DNA from 3 places in the Shouchella rhizosphaerae genome. Region 3 is predicted to be linked to each of the others. Evidence: a T-box and tRNA genes for the amino acid it is inferred to sense, from the RefSeq annotation. Region 3 holds a T-box; the other regions hold tRNA genes.

Evidence for each region. The T-box of region 3 lies ahead of ileS (isoleucine--tRNA ligase). A T-box ahead of a tRNA ligase gene usually reads a tRNA of that ligase, here a tRNA-Ile.
Region 1: it encodes a tRNA-Ile, which carries the amino acid that the T-box ahead of ileS (isoleucine--tRNA ligase) is inferred to sense. The anticodon was not compared.
Region 2: it encodes a tRNA-Ile, which carries the amino acid that the T-box ahead of ileS (isoleucine--tRNA ligase) is inferred to sense. The anticodon was not compared.

The regions. Positions count from the first base shown of each region.
Region 1 covers NZ_CP144921.1:3,629,515-3,634,773, forward strand. The annotation lists gene V5G21_RS17960 (LLM class flavin-dependent oxidoreductase) at 1-44, shown strand, start outside; gene V5G21_RS17965 (Na/Pi cotransporter family protein) at 426-2,057, shown strand; tRNA gene V5G21_RS17970 (tRNA-Asn) at 2,170-2,244, shown strand; tRNA gene V5G21_RS17975 (tRNA-Met) at 2,247-2,323, shown strand; tRNA gene V5G21_RS17980 (tRNA-His) at 2,354-2,429, shown strand; tRNA gene V5G21_RS17985 (tRNA-Ile) at 2,447-2,520, shown strand; tRNA gene V5G21_RS17990 (tRNA-Ser) at 2,525-2,614, shown strand; gene sodA (superoxide dismutase SodA) at 2,783-3,391, shown strand; gene V5G21_RS18000 (MFS transporter) at 3,511-4,803, shown strand; RNA gene ssrS (6S RNA) at 4,854-5,035, shown strand; gene V5G21_RS18010 (peptidoglycan D,D-transpeptidase FtsI family protein) at 5,126-5,259, shown strand, end outside.
Region 2 covers NZ_CP144921.1:2,762,402-2,767,660, forward strand. The annotation lists gene ant(6) (aminoglycoside 6-adenylyltransferase) at 20-874, shown strand; gene V5G21_RS13720 (hypothetical protein) at 1,144-1,692, shown strand; gene V5G21_RS13725 (hypothetical protein) at 1,770-1,964, shown strand; gene V5G21_RS13730 (hypothetical protein) at 2,072-2,434, shown strand; tRNA gene V5G21_RS13735 (tRNA-Arg) at 2,715-2,791, shown strand; tRNA gene V5G21_RS13740 (tRNA-Pro) at 2,795-2,871, shown strand; tRNA gene V5G21_RS13745 (tRNA-Gly) at 3,059-3,132, shown strand; tRNA gene V5G21_RS13750 (tRNA-Ile) at 3,164-3,240, shown strand; rRNA gene V5G21_RS13755 (16S ribosomal RNA) at 3,421-4,969, shown strand.
Region 3 covers NZ_CP144921.1:4,261,858-4,267,116, forward strand. The annotation lists gene ileS (isoleucine--tRNA ligase) at 1-2,635, opposite strand, end outside; T-box leader at 2,682-2,925, opposite strand; gene V5G21_RS21290 (DivIVA domain-containing protein) at 2,981-3,499, opposite strand; gene V5G21_RS21295 (RNA-binding protein) at 3,614-4,375, opposite strand; gene V5G21_RS21300 (YggT family protein) at 4,388-4,684, opposite strand; gene V5G21_RS21305 (cell division protein SepF) at 4,694-5,161, opposite strand; gene V5G21_RS21310 (YggS family pyridoxal phosphate-dependent enzyme) at 5,179-5,259, opposite strand, start outside.

The sequences.
Region 1 (5,259 bases), 630 kb from region 3:
CACGTGTGAGGGAGGAAGTCTTCCGATGGGAAACGTCCCAATAAAAGCATACCCACGTCCAGTACATGGTTGATCAAAAGGGAGTGAGACCTGAAAGGCCAGTTGACTGAACTTGCTCTTATTCCGGTTTTTTATCATGCAATCACAGACGGTGTATCCTTTCAAGTCAATAAATGAAACGTCAGCGCTGACCATGTGGCCAAGCAGCGGTTCATTTATTGGCTGTCTTTTTGTATAAGACTAAACAAATCACATATTATAACGACAAGTTAGGTGCCTATAGCCACTCATTTTTTCGTTTTGTAAAGAAAACATTAAGAAACGGTAAATATCATTTACAAATACTCAATAATTGTTTAATAATAGACACGGACCATAATGTTGAGGTTTGTCGAAAGACGCCCAAAAATGAGTTGGATGAAGGGATGAGATGCGTGGGAGAGTTTCAAACGTTGCTGTTTACGTTTCTTGGAGGAATAGGGATCTTTCTATTTGCCGTCAAGTATATGGGTGACGGACTCCAAAAGACAGCAGGAGACCGGTTGCGGGATTTGCTAGACAAATACACAACGAATCCTTTTATGGGTCTAATTTCGGGGATTGTCGTCACGATTTTACTGCAGAGCAGCACAGCGACAACGGTGTTGACGATCGGACTTGTGAATGCAGGCTTTATGCGGCTTAGGCAAGCGATTGCTGTTATAATGGGCGCAAATATTGGGACAACAACAACAGCCTTTATTATTGGACTAAATTTAAAAGAATACAGCTTGCCCATTATGGCAGTAGGGGCCTTTTTAATTTTCTTTTTCAAAAAGAAAAAAGTCAATCATATCGGCCAGATCGTGTTTGGGTTTGGCGGGCTTTTTTATGGTCTAGATCTAATGGGAAGTAGCTTGCGGCCGCTTAGCAATTGGGAACCATTTGTCGATTTTACTGTTAGGATGGGAGATAACCCATTTTTAGGAGTGATTGTAGGGGTGATTTTAGCTGTCGCCTTGCAAAGCTCGACTGCAGCAATCGGTCTGGTTCAGCAATTGTACGAGCAAGGAGCAATGGAACTACAAGCTGCGCTTCCCGTTTTAATTGGCGACAACATTGGTACTACCCTTACAGCTGTATTAGTTGCGATTGGTGCGACTGTAGGAGCACGAAGGGCTGCGCTCACCCATGTCGTGTTTAATGTCATTGGTGCGGTGTTAGTCATGATCGCGTTTCCTATTTTTGTAAACTTTATTGCTTTTTTAGGCGAACAATTCAATTTAGGCCCTTCCATGCAAATTGCATCAGCTCACGGTGTCTATAATGTCGCAAATGTGATCATTCAATTTCCGTGTATCGCTTTACTGGCCTATATCGTTACGAAGCTTGTTCCAGGAGATGAACTTGCTTTAGATTACAAACCAAAACATTTAGATCCGATCTTTATCGGAAACTCGCCAGCAATTGCTTTAGGACAAGCCAAACAAGAAATTATCCATATGGCCGATTACTCAAAAAAGGGATTAGAGCAAGCGATTCGCTATATGGAAACAGGCGAAAAGAAGGACGCCGAGTTGGCACTCCAGTATGAACAAGCGATTAACAATTTAGACCGCGAGATCACCGACTATTTGGTTAAAGTGTCGGCACGTTCCTTGTCGCCGACGGATTCCAATCTCCATTCAACGCTATTAAATGTTGTTAGGGATATTGAACGGATTGGCGATCATATGGAAAACATTGTTGAACTGAAAGATTATCAAAAAGCGAATAAAGTGAAAATGAGCGATATTGCCTTAAATGACTTAAACGAGATGTTCAAATTAACGTATTCGACATTAGAAGAAGCAATGGATTCCCTTGAACGGGATGACCTTGATAAAGCCCATGACGTTTTAAAACATGAAGATTTAATTGATAGCATGGAAAGAAAGCTAAGAAAACAACACATTAAACGGATAAATGAGGGCAAATGTTCTGGTTCGGCGGGGATTGTCTTTGTCGATATTATTAGCAATTTAGAACGAATTGGCGACCATTCGGTCAACATTGCCCAATCGGTAATTGGCGATTAGCCTATATAACGGCCGGAAGTAAAAGCCGGCCGTTTTTTCTTAAATAATCGTTGCATCAAAGAGAAAAACGTGGTAATATAATTTTTGTCCGAATGAGGAGTATGGAAGACGATCCACAGTAGCTCAGTGGTAGAGCTATCGGCTGTTAACCGATCGGTCGCAGGTTCGAATCCTGCCTGTGGAGCCATTGGCGGTGTAGCTCAGCTGGCTAGAGCGTACGGTTCATACCCGTGAGGTCGGGGGTTCGATCCCCTCCGCCGCTACCATATCTATACATAACGAATCAAGCTTTTATGGCGGTTGTGGCGAAGTGGTTAACGCACCGGATTGTGGTTCCGGCATTCGTGGGTTCGATTCCCATCAGCCGCCCCATTTTAAAACATACTTGCGGACCCTTAGCTCAGTTGGTTAGAGCAGTCGGCTCATAACCGATTGGTCGTAGGTTCGAGTCCTACAGGGTCCACTTTGGAGGAATACCCAAGTCTGGCTGAAGGGATCGGTCTTGAAAACCGACAGGCGGGTCACACCGCGCGGGGGTTCGAATCCCTCTTCCTCCGTTTTAAAAAAACGCCTAAATAAAAAGGCGTTTTTTTTATGTTTAATGATAAGGGAATAGGGAATAAAAAATAAATGAGAAAGCGCGAGCATTTTCTTTGCGGAGCGCTGTCTTTAATGGTAATCTAATTGAGAATCGAAGACTATTTGAAACTGAGGAGGAATTAAACATGGCTTACAAACTACCAGAATTGCCTTATGCTGCAAATGCACTTGAGCCGCATATTGATGAGGCGACAATGAACATTCACCACGGCAAACACCACAATACGTATGTAACAAACTTAAATGCTGCATTGGAAGGGCATGCAGCCCTTGCAGAGAAGAGCATTGAAGACTTGGTGGCAAACTTGGATGCTGTTCCAGAAAACATTCGTACAGCGGTTCGCAACAATGGCGGAGGCCATGCAAACCACACATTTTTTTGGCAAATTTTAAGTCCAAATGGTGGCGGCGAGCCGACTGGTGCTCTAGCAGAAGATATTAAATCAACTTTCGGCAGCGTTGAAGAATTCAAAAACAAATTTGCAGACGCAGCAAAAGGGCGCTTTGGTTCAGGATGGGCTTGGCTAGTTGTCAACAACGGCAATTTAGAAATTACAAGCACGCCTAACCAAGATACACCTTTATCTGAAGGGAAAACGCCTATCCTCGGACTTGACGTCTGGGAACACGCTTACTACTTGAACTACCAAAACCGTCGCCCAGACTACATTGCAGCTTTCTGGAATGTCGTCAATTGGGACGAGGTTAGCAAACGTTACGAAGCAGCAAAATAAATACATGCCAACGAGCCGTGAAGCATTTCGCTTTGCGGCTTTTTCATTGGGCAAAGGCAGAAAAAACGTGCATAGCAGGCATTAAAACAGATCACACTACCGACTAAGGTGGTGAGGTCATGCAAAAGAAATTGGCAGATAAAGTGTTCGGCCATGTAGAAGCATCAAAAGATTTGAAATTGCTCCTTGTCATTGGCGGCCTTTATGCGCTAAGTGTGGCGCTTTCCAATACATTTGTAAATATATTCTTGTGGAAACAGTCTGGGAAATTTATGGACCTCGCTTTATACAATTTAATGTCTGTCATGTTGCAGCCACTCGCCTTTATCCTTGCAGGGAAGCTAACGAAGAGGATCGACCGTGTGTTTATTTTGCGCCTAGGCGTAAGCATTATGTCGCTTTTCTATATTACGGTGCTTCTAGCCGGGTCACATGCCGCCGATTATTTGCTTTTGCTTGGTGCGTTGCTTGGTGCTGGCGCTGGTTGTTATTGGCTTGCATTTAATGTGCTGACGTTCGAAGTAACAGAGCCCGATACACGCGACTTTTTTAACGGCTTTTTAGGGCTGCTAACCTCTTTTGCTGGGATGACCGGCCCATTGTTGGCTGGGTTTATCATTACGAGAATGACTGGTTACCGCGGCTATTTCCTCATTTTTGCCTGTTCGTTGACGCTATTTCTTATCGGTGTCATTTTAACAATGTGGCTTTCCAAACGGCATGCGAAAGGAAAGCTACAATTAGGGGAAGTGTTGAAAGAACGACGCCGAAACAAAGATTGGGCGAGAATACTTTGTGCCCATTTATTCCAAGGTTTTCGGGAAGGGACGTTTGCTTTTGTCATCGTCGTATGGGTATACGTGACAACTGGCAACGAGCTTGCTCTTGGCACATATGGGCTTGTCACTTCCAGTGTGCAGTTGGTGGTTTATTATTTAGCAGCTCGGCTGTTAAAGCGCGCTTTCCGAAAGCGGGCCATATTAGTAGGCGGTTGCATTTTATATGGAGCGATTTTCATCCTCCTGTTTCACTTAAGCTTTGCTAAACTCATCACGTATGGCGTGTTTATTTCCATCGCCTATCCATTGCTGCTCATCCCTTATATTTCGCTTACGTACGATGTAATTGGCCGTTCGTACAATGCAGCGGAATTGCGGGTTGAATACATCATCATCCGTGAATGTGTGCTAAATACAGGGAGAATATTATCGATTCTTTTATTTATTGCTGCGATTAGCTTGTTTCCAGAAAAACAGGCGATTCCGGCTGTATTGCTTCTTGTTGGTTCAGGTCATTTATGGATCTATTTTTTTGTGCGAAACATTCAGTTAAGCCCCCAAGATCCTGAGCCTAGCCATGTGCAATATGCAGGGGACCCAGACGGGGAAAATAGCGCTGGAGGCTCGGTGTAACTTTTTCTCGGCCTTTGACAGATGGTGTCGTCCATATTATAATAAACAAGAATTGCCTGCTATGTTCGTGTGCTTTTTTATGTTTCGAACCTTGAATGTAAAAAAGGGAGTTCTATATGATTGACTCTACGTCATGCCGACTGGTTCGGACTTCGGAACGTGAACTGCGAACACCCACCTGCGAGAGTAGGTTCATGAAACATTTACTGCTAACGGCACCCGCGGGTAAAGAGTAGAAAAGGCATCCGCTTGCCGGGTGTCTTTTTGTGTTGGGAATTTATAAGCTGTTAGGCGATACATAAATGATGATGGAGGGGAAATGATGGCTGAGAAAAAAAACAAAGCGCGCAGCCAAGTATCCGCCAGGCTAAATATTTTGTTTCTTGGCGTGTTTTTGTTGTTTTCTGCATTGATTTTGCGTCTCGGCATGGTCCAAATAGTCCAAGGCGAATCTTA
Region 2 (5,259 bases), 1.5 Mb from region 3:
AAGATCGGAGGAGAGTACATTGCGAAGCGAACAAGAAATGATGGCGCTGTTTTTAGATTTTGCGAAAAACGATGAGCGAATTCGCTTAGTCACGTTAGAAGGGTCACGTACAAATAAAGCGATCACTCCTGATAAATTCCAGGATTACGATATTTCTTACTTTGTAACGGATATCGACTCGTTTAAAGAAAATGACCAGTGGCTTGATCCATTCGGAAAAGCAATAATGATGCAAAAGCCAGAGGACATGAAGCTTTTTCCGCCTGAATTAGGCAATTGGTTTTCTTATATTATTCTTTTTGAGGATGGCAACAAATTGGATTTAACCCTTATTCCTCTCAACGAAGTCAAAGATTACTTCTCTCAAAGTGATGGCCTAGTTGAGGTTTTGCTTGATAAAGATCGGCTCGTCAAAAACGAAATCGTTGCTGATGATCGCCACTATTGGCTAAAAAAGCCAACAGAAAGAGAATTTGATGATTGTTGCAATGAATTTTGGATGGTTTCCACCTATGTGGTCAAAGGATTAGCCAGAAAGGAAATCCTCTTTGCTATCGACCATTTAAATGGAATTGCTCGGCCTAACTTGTTGAGAATGATGGCTTGGTACGTGGGCTCAGACCGAGGATATACGTTTAGTGTGGGGAAAAATTATAAATTTATTGATCGCTATCTTCCTAAAGAGGATTGGGAAGCACTGCTTTCGACTTATTGTGAGAAGGGCTACGCAGAAACGTGGCAATCTTTATTTACTTGTTATGAGCTTTTTAGAAAATACTCGAAAGGATTGTCGGCCAGTCTTGGCTACAACTATCCAGATTACGACGAAGCGATTACAGCCTATTCTGCTAGTATCTACGATTCACTGCCATAAACTTGTTTATTCTTGAAGCGGATATTGAAAAAGCGCTAAGAGGGTATCATGATGAGAGTGAGCATGGCTGGAGTTTGATGTTTAGTGGGCTCAAAGAAATGCTCGAAACGGAGAATATTAGCGACAAAATGTAAGGACGAAAAATCGCCGATAGCTAGCGGGCAAATCCGCTGGCTTCCCTTGAATGGTCAACTACTTGATCTTTCAAATTCAATAAACTTCAATTACAATAGCAATGCATAAACAATTTCATATGGAGATGATTCGTATTGAGCGAGCCAAATATGCGTATCACACTAGCGGTAGGGCCAAATTGTGAATTGGAAGCATTCTCCTTACGGTCTGTCCTTGAGTATTATGGAGCGCGTGTACATATGCACTGGATAGGGAGGCCCAATGACTTAGTTGGCATTTTATCAGGAAAAACAAGGGACAAAAGCGAATATCTAATTTTATGTTTTCATGGAGAAGAAGGGCAATTTATATTGCCAGAATTGGCTGAAGACGTTTATGAAGAAAATGAACATCGTTCCTGTTATTTCGGAGCCGCACAAGTGTTGCAGCATGCACATCTAGAGGGCGTTCACGTCGTGGCTACAGGTTGTACTTTAGGAGATAAAAAACTAGCAGAAGCGTTTAAACACGGCAAAGCGGAATCATACATTGCGCCAAAGGATGATGTGGATGGAAATGCTTCTCTTCTATTCGTGTTAATGTTTATGTATGAACTAATAAATAATAGTAGTACAAAAAGGACAGCTTTTGAGCGAGCGCAAGCAATTGATGATGAAACGGGTTTATATCAATTATTCTTTTAGTAGCTAACGAGGCAACTGGTTTTGGTCTTCTGTATAATTTTCTTATAAAAGATGGAACGTGAGGGGAAACGAAGGAAATGGGTTATGTAATCGGTTATATGATTGGTAGATTGTTAGGGGCATGTTTGATTGCATTATTGATCACATGGCTATGCGGACTCGTGTACCGTGGCATTAAAAAGAAAAAAATGCCTAAGTTTTGGCTGCTATTTGCTATTTTGGCTGTTGCTGTTTTTATCTTATCAACGATTGGTGCACTTGCACAGCAGTAATAGAACTAAGAAGTAAAGCCTAGTTTGTTCCTTTCTTTCCTTTGTAGCTTGGATAGGCATATATGCATACAAATGTAAGATAGTATGCGATGTGAAAGGAAGAGAAGATGAACGACTATAAGCGATGGGCTTTTCAGCAATGCCCACAACAAGCTGGGTGTTACAGGCAATTTCCCCCGGTTGATACGACTGAATTGACGGAGTCTGTTCATCAGTTTGAGTTTTTGCTTAAACAGGGCCAACTCCTGTTGCACCAATTAGGAAATCGGCCATTTGCGAAGCATTTAATGGAAGCTGCGCAAAAGAGCGACCACCTAACCGTGCAGCACATGATTCAATCTGTTCCAGGGTTAACGGCTGTCAACGACATTAAGTTTTCACCAACAGGCATTGTATTCCAGCTAGCGTCTCCGGTCATTAGTGAAGGCGGCAATTGCTGCGCAATGTCAATTGTCCTTAAATGGGGATAATGTTTACTGTGGTTCTAAGTTTAATCTCATAGTGTCAAGCAATAGAGGCTAGGGAAGGCTTATGCTTAAATAACGGCAGGAAAAGCCTTCCACTTTTTTGTTTAAATCATAATAAAAACTATGATATTCGTAGATCCATATAAAATGTGGTATAATAACAGTTAGTGTTACGGTTGCGTTGTAATAAATATTTTTTAAAAAAGTATTGTCTATGCAGAATGATTATGCTATATTATTACTTGTCGCTGGCGAGCTAGCGAAAACAATTTAATGACAACAAGCGCCCGTAGCTCAACTGGATAGAGTACTTGACTACGAATCAAGCGGTTAGAGGTTCGAATCCTCTCGGGCGCGCCATTGCGGGAAGTAGCTCAGCTTGGCAGAGCACTTGGTTTGGGACCAAGGGGTCGCAGGTTCAAATCCTGTCTTCCCGACCATCTGTAACGTCAAATGTCTTACATTAAATATGCGGGTGTAGTTTAGTGGTAAAACCTCAGCCACGAGCGAAACATCTGCGAATAGTCTCCGAGTTGCCTTGACGCATCAACATCGCTGAATAAGCGAGCAGAGGAAGAGGCATGGTGTTCGGGACAGGGATTAATAGGGAATTGCTTAATAAAATATGCGGGTGTAGTTTAGTGGTAAAACCTCAGCCTTCCAAGCTGATGATGTGGGTTCGATTCCCATCACCCGCTCCATAATCAATGTTTTAGTAGATTGTGATTTTCTGGGCCTGTAGCTCAGCTGGTTAGAGCGCACGCCTGATAAGCGTGAGGTCGGTGGTTCGAGTCCACTCAGGCCCACCATTATGAAAAAAGTAGTTGACTTTTTCGGTGGGAATTTGTATGATAGGAAAGTCGCTAAAAAACGACTGACAAACGAGTCCTTTGAAAACTGAACAAAAGCCAAGCGTAAAAGAGATACAAGGTATCTCGTCAATCATAGTGAGCCACAACTTCGGTTGTGCAATGAGCAAGTCAAACTTTTTAACGGAGAGTTTGATCCTGGCTCAGGACGAACGCTGGCGGCGTGCCTAATACATGCAAGTCGTGCGGACAGAAGGGAGCTTGCTCCCGGACGTTAGCGGCGGACGGGTGAGTAACACGTGGGCAACCTGCCCCTTAGACTGGGATAACTCCGGGAAACCGGAGCTAATACCGGATAATCCCTTTCTCCACCTGGAGAGAGGGTGAAAGATGGCTTCGGCTATCACTAGGGGATGGGCCCGCGGCGCATTAGCTAGTTGGTAAGGTAACGGCTTACCAAGGCAACGATGCGTAGCCGACCTGAGAGGGTGATCGGCCACACTGGGACTGAGACACGGCCCAGACTCCTACGGGAGGCAGCAGTAGGGAATCTTCCGCAATGGACGAAAGTCTGACGGAGCAACGCCGCGTGAGTGAGGAAGGCCTTCGGGTCGTAAAGCTCTGTTGTGAGGGAAGAAGCGGTACCGTTCGAATAGGGCGGTACCTTGACGGTACCTCACCAGAAAGCCACGGCTAACTACGTGCCAGCAGCCGCGGTAATACGTAGGTGGCAAGCGTTGTCCGGAATTATTGGGCGTAAAGCGCGCGCAGGCGGCTTCTTAAGTCTGATGTGAAATCTCGGGGCTCAACCCCGAGCGGCCATTGGAAACTGGGGAGCTTGAGTGCAGAAGAGGAGAGTGGAATTCCACGTGTAGCGGTGAAATGCGTAGAGATGTGGAGGAACACCAGTGGCGAAGGCGACTCTCTGGTCTGTAACTGACGCTGAGGCGCGAAAGCGTGGGGAGCAAACAGGATTAGATACCCTGGTAGTCCACGCCGTAAACGATGAGTGCTAGGTGTTAGGGGTTTCGATGCCCGTAGTGCCGAAGTTAACACATTAAGCACTCCGCCTGGGGAGTACGGCCGCAAGGCTGAAACTCAAAGGAATTGACGGGGACCCGCACAAGCAGTGGAGCATGTGGTTTAATTCGAAGCAACGCGAAGAACCTTACCAGGTCTTGACATCCTTTGACCACCCAAGAGATTGGGCTTCCCCTTCGGGGGCAAAGTGACAGGTGGTGCATGGTTGTCGTCAGCTCGTGTCGTGAGATGTTGGGTTAAGTCCCGCAACGAGCGCAACCCTTGATCTTAGTTGCCAGCATTGAGTTGGGCACTCTAAGGTGACTGCCGGTGACAAACCGGAGGAAGGTGGGGATGACGTCAAATCATCATGCCCCTTATGACCTGGGCTACACACGTGCTACAATGGATGGTACAAAGGGCAGCGAAACCGCGAGGTGAAGCCAATCCCATAAAGCCATTCTCAGTTCGGATTGCAGGCTGCAACTCGCCTGCATGAAGCCGGAATTGCTAGTAATCGCGGATCAGCATGCCGCGGTGAATACGTTCCCGGGTCTTGTACACACCGCCCGTCACACCACGAGAGTTTGTAACACCCGAAGTCGGTGAGGCAACCTTTTGGAGCCAGCCGCCTAAGGTGGGACAAATGATTGGGGTGAAGTCGTAACAAGGTAGCCGTATCGGAAGGTGCGGCTGGATCACCTCCTTTCTATGGAGTTTTTACTCTAGTCGATGTATGACCTTCTGGTCGTATAGCGCTTAGGCTATTTGTTCAGTTTTGAGAGGACTCAAAACTCTCTATTAAATGCTATTGCTCCTGCGGTTACTCGTCGCAAGGCAGCACGAAGCATAAACTGAGAAGTGTTACATGATGTAATTGAAATCAGTAGCCTTGTTCAGTTTTGAGAGGACTCAATACTCTCATTTGTTCCATTAATATTTTCCCCATATGTATTGACTAATCCATACTTTTAGATACAACTTAAACTTTAATAATGT
Region 3 (5,259 bases):
GCACAGCAACATCCGCAAATTGTTGTGCAGCTGCTGGCACTTCGTCGCCGTCATTAGCGATTTGTACATTGGAGACAATGAATAGTTTTTTCAAGCCTTCGGTCGCTTCAAGCAGAGCACGTGCTTGCTTATTTGGATAAAGCGTCAACGATGCTTGCAGCGACTTACCAATTACTTTCTCATTTCGGGCTACTTCTAATGCTTTAAGCACATCCGCTCGGATATCCATAAAGGCTTGCCAGTGTGCTTTTAACTCATCTGTACCGCTTAATTCTTCGGCAGTTGGCATATCCGTGAGTTGTACGCTTTGTTCGCTGACGCCAGGAATGTTTTCCCATACTTCATCTGCCGTGTGAGGCAAAATCGGGGCAATCAGTTTAGTCAGTGCCGTCACTACCTCATACATTACCGTCTGGAAAGCGCGGCGTTCAGGATGGTCAGCGTGTTCGATATAAAGCGTATCCTTTGAAATGTCCATATAAAAGGAACTCAATTCCACCGTGCAAAAATTGCGGAAGTGATTATAGACATTTAAGAACTGATACTCATTGTAGCCTTCATGCATGCGTTTCGTTAGCTCATTTAAACGTACAAGCAAAAACGCATGCACGCCTGTTAGTTGATCCCGTGGGACAGCGTTGATTTTCGGGTCAAAATCATGCAAATTGCCAAGAAGAAAGCGGAATGTATTGCGGATCTTCCGGTATGTTTCGGCAACTTGTTTTAAAATCGAATCAGACACGCGGCTGTCGGCTTGATAATCGACAGATGCCACCCAAAGCCGTAGAATGTCCGCGCCAAGCTGTTTCATAACGGTATTTGGCACAACAATGTTGCCAAGGGACTTGCTCATTTTTTTGCCTTCGCCGTCCATCACAAAGCCATGGCTCAGCACCCCTTTATACGGAGCAACGCCATTAATTGCAACCGAAGTAGATAGCGAAGAGTTAAACCAACCACGGTATTGGTCGCTGCCTTCAAAATAAAGGTCCGCCGGGAACACAAGGTCATTTCGTTCCCGTAAAACGCCTTGGTGCGACGATCCAGAATCAAACCAAACGTCCATTATATCGGTTTCTTTTGTAAAATGGCCATTCGGGCTGTGCGGAGAAGTGAATCCTGGCGGCAGCAAGTCTTTCGCCTCACGTTCAAACCAGACATTTGAGCCATGCTCACGGAACAAGTTCGAGACATGTTCAATCGTTTCCTCGCTAACAATTTCAGTGCCATCCTCGCCATAAAAAACCGGAATTGGCACGCCCCACGCACGTTGCCGCGAAATACACCAGTCGCCACGGTCACGGACCATATTATGCAGCCGCGTTTCCCCCCACGCTGGAATCCATTCTGTATTTGCGACCGCTTGTAGCAATTCCTTACGAATATTGGCGATTGAGGCAAACCACTGCGACGTTGCCCGGAAAATGACAGGCTTTTTCGTACGCCAATCATGAGGGTACGAGTGAGTAATAAACCCGAGCTTTAACAGAGCGCCTACTGCTTCTAGTTTCTCAGTCACCATTTTGTTAATGTTGTCATAAAATTCACCTTCAAAACCTGGCGCTTCACTCGTCATTATCCCTTTGTCATCAATAGGGCATAACACATCTAGCCCGTATTTTTGGCCGACAACAAAGTCATCAACGCCGTGCCCAGGGGCCGTATGGACACAGCCAGTACCAGCATCCAACGTCACATGCTCACCATTCATGACAATGGAGTCACGATCATAAAACGGATGGCGGCAAACAATATAGTCCAATTCTTTTCCTGTGACTGTCTTTTCAACAACCACATCTTCCCAACTTAATTCCGTTTGGACATGTTCAAGCAAACCGCTTGCTACAACAAATGAACGGCCGCCCGTGCGCACGACGCTGTATTCCAATTGAGGATGGACGGTGATGCCTAAGTTTGCAGGAATGGTCCATGGTGTCGTCGTCCAGATAACTAAAGCAGCATCCTCAGGCAATACCCCTTTTCCATCTGCAACTTGAAAGGCGACATAAATGGAAGCGGAACGTTTGTCGTAGTATTCGATCTCTGCTTCCGCTAAGGCAGACTCCGAAGATGGCGACCAGTAAACAGGCTTTTTGCCTTTATAGATATAGCCTTTTTTAGCCATTTTCCCGAAAACTTTGATTTGCTCCGCTTCAAATTCTTTTTCCAACGTAATATAGGGCTTCCACCAGTCGCCGCGGACGCCGAGCCGCATGAACTGCTGGCGTTGGCTATTTATTTGCTCAAGTGCATACTCTTCGCAAAGCTTGCGAAAATCGGCAATGCTCATTGATTTTCGGTCTACTTTTTTGTTTTTCGTTAATGCCGTTTCAATCGGCAAGCCATGGGTATCCCACCCAGGAACATATGGGGCATGGAAGCCAGACATGGATTTGTAGCGTACGATAAAGTCTTTAATGATTTTGTTAAGTGCGTGCCCCATATGAATATCACCGTTTGCATATGGAGGGCCGTCATGCAAAACAAAGTAAGGACGGCCTTCTGTGCGTTCTTGCACTTGTTTATAAATGTCCATCTCTTCCCATTGTTCTTGGCGTTTCGGTTCGCTATTTGGCAAGTTGCCACGCATCGGAAACGCCGTTTTCGGCATTAGTAATGTTTGTTTATAATCCACCGTTTTCGCTCCTTTATTTGTTAAAAACAAAAACCTCCCCGTCCCAAAAAGGGACGAGAAGGTTTTCCCGCGGTACCACCCTCATAGAAAAAGCGCTGGCGCCTTTTCCACTTCACGCCGTTAACGTAGGCAGCACGCACCCCACTACTAGCACAAATGGATAAACATATGTGCGGTTCGCAGGCAGAACTCAAGGGCGATTCAGGGCAAGCCCATGCACCGGGCTTCCACCACTCCCGGCTCGCTTTGGCATGTACGCGATTGCCCACTGTCCCTATCCTTGTTTTTAACGTTCATTCATTTTATGGTTTCATTATAAGGACGGTTCCCAGAAAATGCAACTGGTTATACGTTTTCCTGCTCTTCTTGTTCTTTGAGCAGTTCCTCTTCGTCAAAATCTTCGTTCCCAGCAAACTGTTCCCAGTCTTCCGTTTGCAGCATTTCCATTTGTGCTTCAATCAACATTTTGAAGCGCATTTTATAGACAGATGCTTGCTTTTTAAGCTCTTCCATTTCCATCATGACTTTCCGTGACTTTGAAAGCGCCTCGTTCACGATTCGATTCGCATTTTTCTCTGCTTCTTTCACGATCAACTGCGCTTCCTTTTGGGCATTGCTGCGCAAATCGTCGGCCGCTTCTTGTGCAACGAGAATCGATTTATTTAGCGTCTCTTCAATATTAGTAAAATGGGAAAGCTTTTCATCAAGCGCAGTCACTTGCTCAAACAAGTCTTTCTTTTCACGCAGCACCGCTTCATAGTCTTTAATGACTTGGTCCAAAAACTCATTGACTTCATCTTCGTCATATCCGCGGAAAGCACGGGTAAATTCTTTATTATGAATATCCAACGGCGTTAAAGGCAACGCAGCCACCTCCATCACAGACTCATCATCCATTTATTTTTTTCGACATCGTCTTTGCTTATTCCTTCTTTTTCGCGGAAAATCCTCCATTTTGCCTCGTCTCGCTATGTAAAACTAGCTTTTTTTGCCAAGCACTAGCCGGTACTTGTCCTTTTTTGTCACGCCTTCTTGCTTTAATACTTTAGCCCGGCCAGCCCCTCTTACAGACAAATCATCGCCAATTGCCACGCGGAAGCTAGGATGTTCTACTACCTTCCAGTTGACTTTCACGAGCCCCTTGCCGATCAAGTCAGCCGCTTTCGCTCTTGATAGGCCATACAAAGCGCTCAAGAGGGCATCTAAGCGCAGAGAGGACACAGTCACTGGCTTCTCTTCCCACTTCTCGTCAGGCAAATCAAGCGTATCGGTTTCTTCTAAAGTAACGGTTGCCTTGCCAACTTGCTTAAGCGCAATGGCGATATAAGCACTTGCCTCTTTCGTACAGGCGACATAAAACGCATTGTCCGTAACGGAAATATCGCCGAACGTTTCCCGTTTCATGCCTGTATTCATTAATGCGCCAAGCACATCCCTATGTGTAAGCGTCACAAATTTATTCGCGTAGGCGGCTTTAAAAAGGGAAATGTCCCAATCGATTGGCTCATTTTTTAAGTAAGCAGGGCGAATGGACGCACGTTTGCGCTCGCATCCATCGGCTCCGCCAAAAAACTGCAAATCGATCTCTCCGTCTTGGCCAATAACGGACTTCGCAACTTCTTGCATTCGCGGATCAAGAAAACCAGTTAACTTTTCTTGATGATAGCGGGTTGCCTGTTCACGAAGAGTTTGGATATGGTCAATAAACGGGCGCTCTTCTTCGCGAAAGTGTTCATACATTTTAAGTCCCACCTACAGCCACGACAAAATCATTTGCTGCAAAGGGTAAAGCCCTTGCCTTGCCAAGTTGAGGACGATAATGGCGACAACTGGCGACAAATCAATCATGCCAAGTGGCGGGATAAAGCTGCGAAACATATCTAAATAGGGATCAACCACTTTCCCAAGCACTTGCCCGAAAGCCGAATCGCGGCCGCCCACCCATGACATTAGAATGTAAATGAAAATCGCTATTAAATACAAAAAGGCGGCATTTTGAAGCAAGTTAAAAATAAAGTTGACCATTGTTTCCATTTGTGATTCCGTCACCTACTTTCCTCATACCGTGCTATCTGTTTGTCTTGTGACCCAATCACTGATTGAGCCAGTAATTTCCACGTTGTCTGGCGTACAAAGAAAAATGCCTGGTCCGATTTTTTGAATGTCTCCTCCAATAGCATAAACGGTTCCACTTAAAAAATCTACTATTCTTAACGCTTGCTCTTGTTCAATCCGCAATAAATTGATGACAACCGCCTTGCGTCGTTTCAAATGGTCGGCAATGTCTTGAGCTTCATCATAAGAGCGCGGTTCCAGTAATATCATTTTCGCTGATTTTTGCACACTTTGCAAGCTTACAATGTTTTGATTTTGTTCCATCCCTGCAGTCTGCTTTTCTTTCGGTGCCCTTCCCTTCTCAAGCGCAGGGCGTTCGTCACGCTGTTCAGGTTCTTCTACATAACGCTCGACTTCTTCAACGTGGTCATCTAGGTTAAAGTAACGCTTGAACTTTGTTTTAAAGCCCATGGCCTTCCTCTCCTTTTTTACGACTCCTCTTTGCCAACAAGAGACGTTCCAAGACGGATAAACGTTGCGCCTTCCTCGATTGCAACTTCAAAATCGTT